2 regions of the Cytobacillus sp. Hz8 genome follow, and region 1 is predicted to be linked to the other one. Evidence: riboswitches for the same ligand, from Rfam matches in the RefSeq annotation. Region 1 holds a riboswitch; the other holds the start of a gene.
What was found. A riboswitch is a leader RNA that binds a small molecule or an ion and turns the genes downstream of it on or off. The one in region 1 is predicted to bind thiamine pyrophosphate.
Positions count from the first base shown of each region.

Region 2: it holds a riboswitch for thiamine pyrophosphate, as region 1 does, so the genes downstream of both, thiT (energy-coupled thiamine transporter ThiT) here and thiW (energy coupling factor transporter S component ThiW) in region 1, are expected to answer to the same signal.

Region 1 covers NZ_JBHKFI010000012.1:28,263-33,565, forward strand. The annotation lists gene thiD (bifunctional hydroxymethylpyrimidine kinase/phosphomethylpyrimidine kinase) at 1-506, shown strand, start outside; gene thiE (thiamine phosphate synthase) at 493-1,152, shown strand; TPP riboswitch at 1,176-1,288, shown strand; gene thiW (energy coupling factor transporter S component ThiW) at 1,366-1,875, shown strand; gene ACE38V_RS14890 (LuxE/PaaK family acyltransferase) at 1,898-2,983, shown strand; gene ACE38V_RS14895 (acyl-CoA reductase) at 2,980-4,428, shown strand; gene ACE38V_RS14900 (ABC transporter ATP-binding protein) at 4,439-5,182, shown strand; gene ACE38V_RS14905 (ABC transporter permease) at 5,179-5,303, shown strand, end outside.
Region 2 covers NZ_JBHKFI010000006.1:177,349-182,651, reverse strand. The annotation lists gene ACE38V_RS10195 (Fur-regulated basic protein FbpA) at 54-221, shown strand; gene ACE38V_RS10190 (alpha/beta hydrolase family protein) at 226-1,044, shown strand; gene ACE38V_RS10185 (hypothetical protein) at 1,035-1,244, opposite strand; gene ACE38V_RS10180 (hypothetical protein) at 1,490-1,618, shown strand; TPP riboswitch at 1,720-1,823, shown strand; gene thiT (energy-coupled thiamine transporter ThiT) at 1,891-2,490, shown strand; gene ACE38V_RS10170 (DinB family protein) at 2,822-3,319, shown strand; gene ACE38V_RS10165 (AraC family transcriptional regulator) at 3,564-4,343, opposite strand; gene ACE38V_RS10160 (extracellular solute-binding protein) at 4,457-5,303, shown strand, end outside.

The DNA of each region.
Region 1 (5,303 bases):
AAGGAGGGGCATCGCTCCTGCAACGAGAAGCAGTGACGGCATTAAAGCAATATTTGTTGCCACTTGCATACGTAATTACTCCTAACATTCCAGAGGCAGAGGTTTTAACGAATATGTCGATCCATACATATGAAGAAAAATTAACTGCGGCAAAAAAACTGCATGCTTTGGGAGCAAAAAATGTCGTGATAAAAGGTGGTCATGAAGAAAATCAAGAGAAAGCGGAGGACCTATTGTTTGATGGGCAAGATGTCATGACATTTACGAGTAAAAGAATGCGAACCAAAAATACCCATGGCACAGGTTGTACCTTTTCAGCAGCGATTACGGCAGAGTTAGCCAAAGGGGCAAACGTTCATAAAGCAGTGGCAACAGCGAAGGACTTTATACAAGCAGCCATTGAGGATCAGCTGTTTATTGGTCAGGGGCATGGTCCAACGAATCATTGGGCTTACCGAAAAAAGCAGCATCATCAAAGGGTGGTAATGAATCATGAGGTTAAATGATGAGTTTGAGCTAAGAGAGGCATTAAAGGTTTATTTGATATTAGGAAGTCCTAATTGTAAGCATCGTCCTGCAGAGGTTTTAAAGGCGGCGATTGAAGGAGGAATTACCTTTTTCCAATACAGGGAAAAAGGAATTGGAGCTTTCACGGGAAGTAAAAAATACCAGCTTGCAAAAGAGCTACAGCAAATCTGTCGAGAACACCATATTCCATTTATTGTGAATGATGATATTGAATTGGCGATAGCACTTGGTGCAGACGGGGTTCATATCGGGCAAGAGGATGAATCCATTGAGTCTGTAAGAAAGAGGGTTGGTAATAAAATCATTGGCGTATCTGTTCATAGCTTTGAAGAAGCCATCAAGGCAATCGAAGGGGGAGCTGATTATTTTGGAATGGGACCGATTTTTCCAACTAAAACGAAGGCGGATGCAAAGACTCCAAAGGGAACCACTTTAATTGAGCAATTTCGCAATTGGGGAATAACGATTCCAATTGTGGGAATTGGTGGAATTACGGAAAATAATGCAGGGGCTGTAATAAAGGCAGGGGCTGATGGGGTTTCTGTCATCACGGCCATTAGCGAGGCCCATTCTCCAAAGGAAGTGGCTAAAGCTATAAGGAAAAACGTCGAAGCCGATTTATGATTTTAGAGATTTGAAAATTTAAATATGAGCACTGGGGGAGCCAGGGGAAAACTTGGCTGAGAATAGTTCATTTAGATCTTAAACCCTTGCACCTGATCTGGTTCGTACCAGCGTAGGAAAGTGAATTTATCCGATTCATTTTATCATGTCGATTGGTCATGCATGTTAATCAGGTCATCCCTTCAGTGCGAGTAAAGCAATGGGGATTTTTTTATGAGGAAAACTTACAAAATGACAGTAACCGCAATGTTCATTGCTATAGGTACATTGTCAAGTAATCTCTTTTATATACCGATTGGATTTACAAAAGTATTTCCAGTTCAGCATTTTATCAATGTATTGTCAGCCGTTTTATTAGGACCTTATTATGCGGTGAGCCAAGCCTTATGTATCTCAATTTTGAGAAATCTGATGGGGACGGGTTCTATTTTTGCTTTTCCAGGAAGTATGGTTGGGGCATTGCTTGCGTCCCTTTTATATAAGAGAACCCAAAAACTGTTTATGGCGTTTTGTGGTGAGGTATTTGGAACAGGAATTCTTGGGGCCATGCTTTCTTATCCCATTTCTGTTTTATTACTTGGTCAAAAAGCAGCTTTATTTGGCTTTATTCCGTTATTTATTTTTAGTTCGATTGTTGGTGCTTTTTTGGGAGCGATGATTCTTTCCATCTTTGTAAAGAAAAAGGTAGCCATTTTTCAGCCAAAAGGAAAACCCGTGAAATGACGAATTGAAAGGAGTATGAATCATGCAGCAGGAGAAATTAATCAATCAATTAGAGGTGATTTTGAAGGCTGAATCCATTTCGGATGAGGCTTTTAATCAAGTGGCATTACATATATTTGCTTATCAGTATTCCAACAATCTTCCCTTTCGAAAATTTTGTGTTCAAAAAGGAAAAACCATTAGAACAGTGAAATCGTGGAAGGACATTCCGTCTGTTCCGATTCAGGCCTTTAAAGAGGTACCGCTTACCTGTACGCCAAAAGAGGAGTCCGAGCGATATTTTATGACAAGTGGAACAACAAGCGGTGTAAAAGGGAAACATTATCATCCCACTTTACAAATCTGGGATCTTTCGATGAAAACCAATTTTAAAAAATGCCTTATGAAAGGGATTGAAAGGATTCGCATGGGAATATTATTTCCTTCAGAAGCGGAATTGCCCAATTCCTCACTAGCTCGTTATCTGGCTCTTGCTAAGGATGAGTTTGGGACAAAGGATAGCCAATATTTAATGGACGAAAATGGCATTAAGTTTGATCTGCTTGTAAAGGAATTAGAGAATGCGGAGCGTACAGGTGAGCCTTATTCTTTATTAGGGGCAACTTTTAGCTTTGTTCATTTATTTGCTGAATTTGATAAACGCAAGCTTCAATTTCAATTACCTGCTGGAAGCAGAATTTTAGATACTGGCGGGTTTAAAAACCAGTCAAAGGAATTAGAGCTTGCTGAATTTTATCATGAATTAACAAGATTCTTGGGTGTCTCAAGAAAAGATTGTATCAACATGTACGGAATGACGGAATTAAGCTCACAATTATATGATTCTGGAAATGAACAGGTCCCTGCAGTCAAATTTGGCCCGCATTGGCTGCGAACAAGAATCATTCATCCTTTGACTGGAGAAGAAATGTCAGAAGGAGAGAAAGGGGTCATTGTTCATTGTGACTTGGCTAACTTTAACTCTGTGACGACGATTATGACGGAGGATTTAGGAGTGAAGGTCAAAGATGGTTTTCATCTTTTAGGGAGAGTACAAGGAACAGAGGCTAAGGGCTGTTCGATAACGGCTGAGGAATTTATTCATGCGTCCATTGGGCAAAAAATATGAGAGAAAGAATAGGATATCTTCCGAACATCGGGGAAGAAAGCTTTGAGTTGAAAATTCTGTCCTTTGAGGGAAGATTGGGAAAGGTTGAATTTGAGATTCCTCTTCTATCTCAAAGGCAGTTGGAGAAGGTCATTGCCACAGTCAAAAAAGCGAGTGCCACCGTATTAAAATCAATGACTGTTACAGAAATCATTTCCATCATTGATCGTGCAATTGAGACTATGCTTGATCGAAATTCACCATATAGAAGGATGGCGGAAGAATTACTGCCAATTGTGACAGGATATGACGCTGAAATGATTCGGCTCGGGCTAACAAGATTTTTGAAAAAGTTTCGTAAACCTGAGCTTCAGCGTTTTGTTATTGAGGACTTTGATAACCCGCTTGTTTTAGATGATTTTCAGCCCCGCATTAAGGGTGGATATTCAAAAGCGATGGGCCCCGATTTGATTTTCCATGTTTGGGCAGGAAATGTTCCAGCCCTTCCATTATGGAGTTTGATTTCTGGACTACTTGTGAAGGGGGGGAATATAGGAAAGGTTTCGAGCTCTGAGCCCTTATTTGCGGGTTGGTTTGCGCAAATATTGGTTGATATATGCCCGCGATTGGCGGATACTTTGGCCATTGTTTGGTGGAAGGGCGGAGATGAAGAACGAGAAAAGGTGATTTTGCCCTCTTCAGATGTGGTGGTTGGTTACGGAGGGAATCACTCATTAGAATCCTTGCGTAAAAGGGCTCCTCACACTACCCGTTTCCTAGCTTTTGGACATAAGATCAGCTTTGGAGTCATAGGGAATTCGACATTAGATACACGGAAAGTATGGAAATTAGCTCATCAGGCTGCATTCGATATGATCCAATTCGACCAGCAGGGCTGCTATTCACCGCAAATCTATTATGTTCAAAAAGGCGGCAAGATTGCACCTTCGGAATTTGCTAAATATCTGGCACACGAGCTTGAAAGCTTTGAGAAACGATTTCCAAGAAGGGGGTTATCTTTTGAGGAAGTGATGGAGGTAAATGAGTGGAGAAATCAAGAAGAAATCTCAATCTATTCAAACAATAATAAAGAATTGTTGTCGGCACATGATGGTCGCTGGATGGTGGTGTATGAAGAAGATGCCCCATTCTCTCCGACTTGTTTAAATCGGGTCGTTAAGGTGATAACCTTTGATGATATCGATGACATTGCGGCAAGCATTCAACCATACCACAGCTTTTTGCAGACAGTGGGAATAGCAGCGACGCCAAATGAACTATTTCAATGGGCACAAGAGTTAGGAAAAGCTGGTGTAACTAGAGTTACTGCAATAGGTGAAATGACTTCCCCTGAATCAGGCTGGCATCATGATGGCCGTTTTAATCTACTGGATCTCGTGCAAATGGTGGATATTGAATCATCAGCCAAACTGCTTGCAGATGATTTGGCTTCATATCACGAATAGGAGGAGAAACATGAGCTTTTTGTCCTTACAGGATGTTTCATTTAGCTATGATCAAAATCATCTAATTGTTGATGAAATTAATTTTGAACTTGAAAAGGGGAAATTTCATAGTTTACTAGGAAAAAGCGGCTGTGGAAAAACAACACTATTAAAACTTGCTGCAGGTTTACTAGTTCCCAACAAAGGAACCATTCAGCTTCAGAGGGAAAGAATGAAGCCTTCTAACCATATTGGTTTTGTTTTTCAATCCCCCACTTTATTAGAATGGAAAACCGTCTTGGAAAATGTGCTTCTACCCGTCTCTCTTAAAAGAAAAGTGATGAAGGAAGATAGAGAAAAGGCAGAGTCCCTCTTAGAAGGAATGGGATTAGCTTCTACTATGCAGAAATATCCAATGATGCTTTCAGGTGGCCAGCAAAGTCGAGTATCCATTGCAAGAGCACTCATTCAAACTCCTTCGTTGCTATTTTTAGATGAGCCTTTTGCGGCATTAGATGCAATTACGAGGGAGGAGCTTCAAGAGGATTTACGGAGAATATGTGATCAAAATCAAATGACCGTATTGTTTGTGACTCATGATATTTCGGAAGCCGTTTATTTATCGGACCGATTAGCAGTGATGGAGGCAGGGAGAATCATTTTAGATTTAGCCATCAACATGCAAGACAGACGAAACCCTAAAATCAGATACACTCAAAACTTTAATGAGATGTGCTTAAAAATTCGCAACGTCATAAGTGGGGAAAATAGATGAAAAAGACCTCTTTATTCTCTTGTTTCTTATTCGTCATCATTCTTTTTATATGGGAGGAGATGGCAAGGGGGATATCTGAGCTTGTCCTTCCTGCACCATCAACCATCATCACAACCCTTTA
Region 2 (5,303 bases), on a different contig from region 1:
TTCTAAATCATTAAACATATAGGATTAATCGGAATAAAGGAGGAAGAAGGACGTTGGAAGAATTACAACGAAAAGATCAGCTGATACACGAACTCCTTCTATCAGGTGTTTACAAAAAGGGAAACCGACACCTATTTGAGCTTTCATTGTCTGATTTAGAGAGTGTGTATCATGAAATTAAACTTAAGGAGAAATTTATTCAAATACAAAAAGGGGAATAAGTGAATGAGTAAACATTTTCATGTTCAATGGGAAAAAGAAGAATTAATGGCATCGATGGATTTTCCAAATGATTTTAACCCATTTCTACGGTATCCACTGATTATTATCTGTCATGGCTTTATTGGAAGTCGAATTGGTGTGAATCGATTATTTGTCAAGACTGCAGACGAGCTAGTTCGTGATGGGTTCATTGTAATTCGCTTTGATTATGCAGGATGTGGGGAAAGCACAGGAATTTACGGTGGAATCGGACTTTCGGGGATGATTGAGCAAACTCAAGCAGTGATTCAATATGCACGTGCGCTTTCATTTATTGAACAAGACAATATAACACTATTAGGGCATAGCTTGGGCGGCGCAACTGCGCTATTAACGGCAATTCATGATAATAATATTAGAAATCTTATTCTTTGGTCTGCAGTAGGCCAACCTTTTGAAGATATTGAACTAATTATTGGGAAAAAGAACGTTGACTCATTAGAAACAAAGGATAAAATTAATTATTTAGGATATGATTTTACAAACTCCTATTTTCAATCATTGAAGAAATATCATCCCCTTTTTGAGCTAAAGGGATATAGTGGAAATGTTTTGCTTATTCATGGAACGGCAGATGAGGAAATTCCTGTTACTTACTGTGCCAAATACGAGCAATCCTTTTTAAATAGAGAGAAAGGAACCGTTATTAGAAAAGAGATAAAAGGGGCTAACCATATTTTTTCTGATGGGGGACATTTTGTTGAACTCCTTCATATTACAAAAGAATGGTTATCTAGGCAGCAACAGATTGCAACAAATTCCTTTCGCAACATTCAACCATAACAATAAAAAACACAAGAACCATCTTTTACGTTATCCGTTAGATGATTCTTGTGTTTTTTTTGATATAAATAATCTTTTTTCGTTTTAGTTTTCCTTGTTCGCATATCTGTGTAAACAAAAGGACTGCGGTTGTCAGCCGGATTTCTTTTCCCTTCTCGAACCAGTTTGGCTCTTAGCTTCTTTGCTTGTGATTTAGCCATGAGATGACCCCCTATTTCCATTTTTTCTTTTATTATAAAGGAATCATTTGCAAATGAGAAGTTTTAGTATCGATATTGACTTATACTAAACGCAACTCTTGACCTGATGTTTTCCTCATTATTAAGTGAACCCCCAAAAAAGATATAGAGAAGCTCGAAGTATATTATATAATCGTCAGATAGTTTCTATAATCAAAGTGAAATCATAGATTGAAAAACTTGTTTTAAGAGATGGGGAAATAATAATGGAAATAATCAATACGGATATTGATAAACTATTAGAGTCGACAATGGATTTAGAAGATGAAAATATTCACGGTATGTTGTTGACCTTTGAAATTGATCAATTGTTAGAAAAAACTCAAGATTGGTAATTAAGATCTTTTATTTATGGATTGGCTGAAACCATGAAACCTAAAATTTATCCTTTTAAATGAATTTGCGTTGGTATATAATGTATTTATTAACATAATAACGTAACCACAAGGGGAGCGAATTGCTGAGAGTGAACGGCTTGACTGTTCAGACCCTATGAACCTGTTAGATAATGCTAGCGCAGGGATGTGGATTGTTTGCATTTGTTTATTTGTTTTGCAGATTATTCTCCCCTTGAGGTTTCGTTGAAAACAAAAAGGGGAGATTTTTTATGAAGAAATTGAGCTTGATTGCCATGATTGAAGCAGCCTTTTTCGCAGCGTTTGCACTCATTCTCGATTTATTACCATCTATTAAATTGACACCAGCTGTATCCATTTCATTTGCAATGGTGCCGATACTGATCATCGCCTTTCGCTGGGGCGTGAAGGTTAGCTTTCTATCAGGGTTTTTGTGGGGATTACTGCAAATTGCCGTTGGGGATGTTCAGCCGCTTTCAGCCTTGCAGCTGATTATTGAATATTTTATTGCATTTGCCTGTATTGGGGCAGCCGGTTTATTTTATCTGCCAATTCAAAATGCGATTCGCAATCAAGATAAAAAGCGCCTCGTTCTCTATGTGATTGCGGCGACATTTGTCGGCAGCTATGCTCGTTACTTTTGGCATTTTCTTGCTGGTTTTATTTACTGGGGTCAATATGCGCCAAAAGGCATGAATCCAGTATGGTACTCATTTATTGTTAATGGTGGAACAGGTCTTGGTGCAGCAATTTTTTGTTCTATTATCCTTGTGATTCTTGTTCCTTCTGCTTCAAGACTTTTTATTAGAAAGGCACTTCCAATAGAAACATCTAATCGCCATGCGTCATAAAGTGAGTCAAAGCCACTTCCTCTATTATTTGGGGAAGTGGCTTTTTTGTATTCGTGTGTTTTTTCTTTGGTTGATACTGTCTCAAGGGAGATTATTTTTTTTATGATATAGGTTTACTCCTCAAGTACCCAATTGAATATTTTTGCGCGCAAGGAAAAAATGCTGTGAAATATAGCAAAAACATTACTGGATTTCATTTTTCAAACCACAACAGAGTAAATATTATTTCTTCCTGAAACCTATAAATGTTAGTCTGGTTCTTTTTTATTAAGAAAAAATCAATTTAACCTGCATACATTTATACGAAAGGCTATTTTGGAGGTGGTTGTATATGATAGAAAAGATCCAGAATGTGAGAGAAGAATTATTGCTTAGCATACAGGGATTAACCGACCAGGAGTTTAATGTAAAGGTGGAAGTGGAGGACTGGAGTATAGCTCAGATCTTCATGCATTTATTTTTATTAGAGCGGGTCATGACAAGATCGATAAAAGATCAGCTTGAAGGCGGCTCATTAGTTACTGTGGAAGACAAGCCTGTTCATTTAACTGTGATTAGAAAGAAAAAATTAAAGGCTCCGTCTTTTCTTGAGCCTAAAGATCGATTTTATTCATTTGAAGAGGTCGTGAATAAATTATCAAAGTCACGCCAGGCTTTGATAGAAGTGGTTCGTAATGCGGATGAATCGTCCCTTAAACAAAAAGCGATTCCACACCCTGCCTTTGGACAGCTAAACTTAAAGCAAGTGGTTGAATTTATCGGCTATCACGAGCAACGGCATATAAGACAAATTGAAGAAATCAAGCAGAAAATTAATCAGCTTAAGTAAATCAAGAGAAAATCTTGTACGATGAATATTTTTGCTAAATTATAGGATGAGTTTGTTTGAAAACGCATACGTTAATTTTTCTATTCGCTGTTTTCCCAAAGATTATAGTTATTGAACTATATTATACCAAAAGCATCAAAGTTTACGTAAAGAGCCTTTCTATAAGATCAGACAATATATTGATATTGCATTCTCTGACTAAAAACCAAAACCACCAGTTCACGATGGTTTTGATTCTTATGATCTATTTATATAGGAAAGTACCAGTTGAATTGGCGGTGTCGCTATATTGCACTCGATACTGCTTTGGTGTGATTCCACAGTACTTTTTAAATAAGGAGGTATAATAGCTTTGATTACAAAATTTAAAAAGGTTTGCGATATCAGAAATAGGTAAGGAATCAAGAATTAAAAAATATTTTGAATCTTCAATTCGTTTTTTATTTATATATTCTGTCACACTTAGACCCACTTCATTTTTAAAAACTTGTGACAAATAACTTGGGTGTATTTTTAAGTGGGAAGCGATCTTCTCTAATGAAAGATCATTCAAAATTTCATGATGAATAAATGAAATTGCCTTATTTACAACATATTGATAGGTGGTTTTTTGTTCATTTTTTAAGGTTTTAATAAAAGTATAGAGCATATTGTATTCAAGCTCTCTAATCTCATTGAGAATATCGGTTTCCTCGATTTTCTGTATAAAAGCATCGCTTAAATTGAATGCCGTTTCAGGATCGACTCCGCCATAGATGATTGCCCTTGTAAATAAAGTGCAAGAGCAGATAAGGGAATTTTTTAAAGACCTTCTTGTATCTTTTGCAAGAACGGGACGCTCTAAATTATTGATTTCTCTTAGTACCCGTTCTGCTTCCTCTTGTTCACCCTTGGAAATGCTATTTAATAATTTCTGTTCTAATGTAAAGGAAGGATGAAAGTAGAAATTATTTTGATTGGCGGTTCTGATTTCCAAAAATTTCTTTATCATGCTTTTATGATGACTTGAATCAATCGTTTTCATAAAAAATGACCTCATTTATATAAAATAATTAATAAAAACTTAATATTTTTAATATAACTGTCATTATTTTACCATTAAAATAAAGACATGTTATAAAAAGGGAGGAACTAAAAATGAAAAGTTTTAAAACAAAATTGATAGCGCTATCATTAGTTTCTAGTTTAGCCTTAGTCGGATGTAACAGTGACTCGGGTAGTGACAAATCGAAAGACACCAGTTCAAAAGATACAAAGACTTCAGAACAAATTGTTTTAAAATTTGCAGCTCAAAATGATAATACTCCTGCTACAAAAGCATTAATTGATCAATTTAATAAAGAAAACAAAAAATATGATGTTAAATGGGTTGAAATGACCAATGACTCTGCACAAATGCATGATCAGCTATTAAACTCTTTATCCAGCGGTTCCAGTGAATATGATGTCATGTCACTTGATGTTGTCTGGGCTGGTGAATTTGCAGGTGCAGGCTATTTAAGTCCAATTGATGTCAACATGCAAAAAGATTCATTGCAAAAAGAAGATTATAATGCTGGGTCTATGGCCTCAGGAAACTATAAAGGTAAACAATATACGCTTCCATTCTTCCCTGACTTAGGTCTATTATATTTCCGCAAAGACATCGTTAGCAAGGAAGATGCAGCAAAACTTGAAAGCGGAGATTATACTTATGATGACTTATATGCAATGGCTCAAAAATATACCGGCAAAAACAATACCAATATTGGATTTGCTTATCAATCAAAACAATATGAAGGCTTGACGGTTAACCTTACTGAGTTCACTAACTCCTATAAAGATGTAACTGGTGGACTTGAAATGATGCGTAAATTTGCAACCGCGAAATTCACACCTAAGAACATCTTAAACTATATGGAAGGAGAAACTCATACTGCATTTGAACAAGGAAAAGCCGTGTTTGCCCGTAACTGGCCATATGCCTTTGGACGTATTAAAGGAA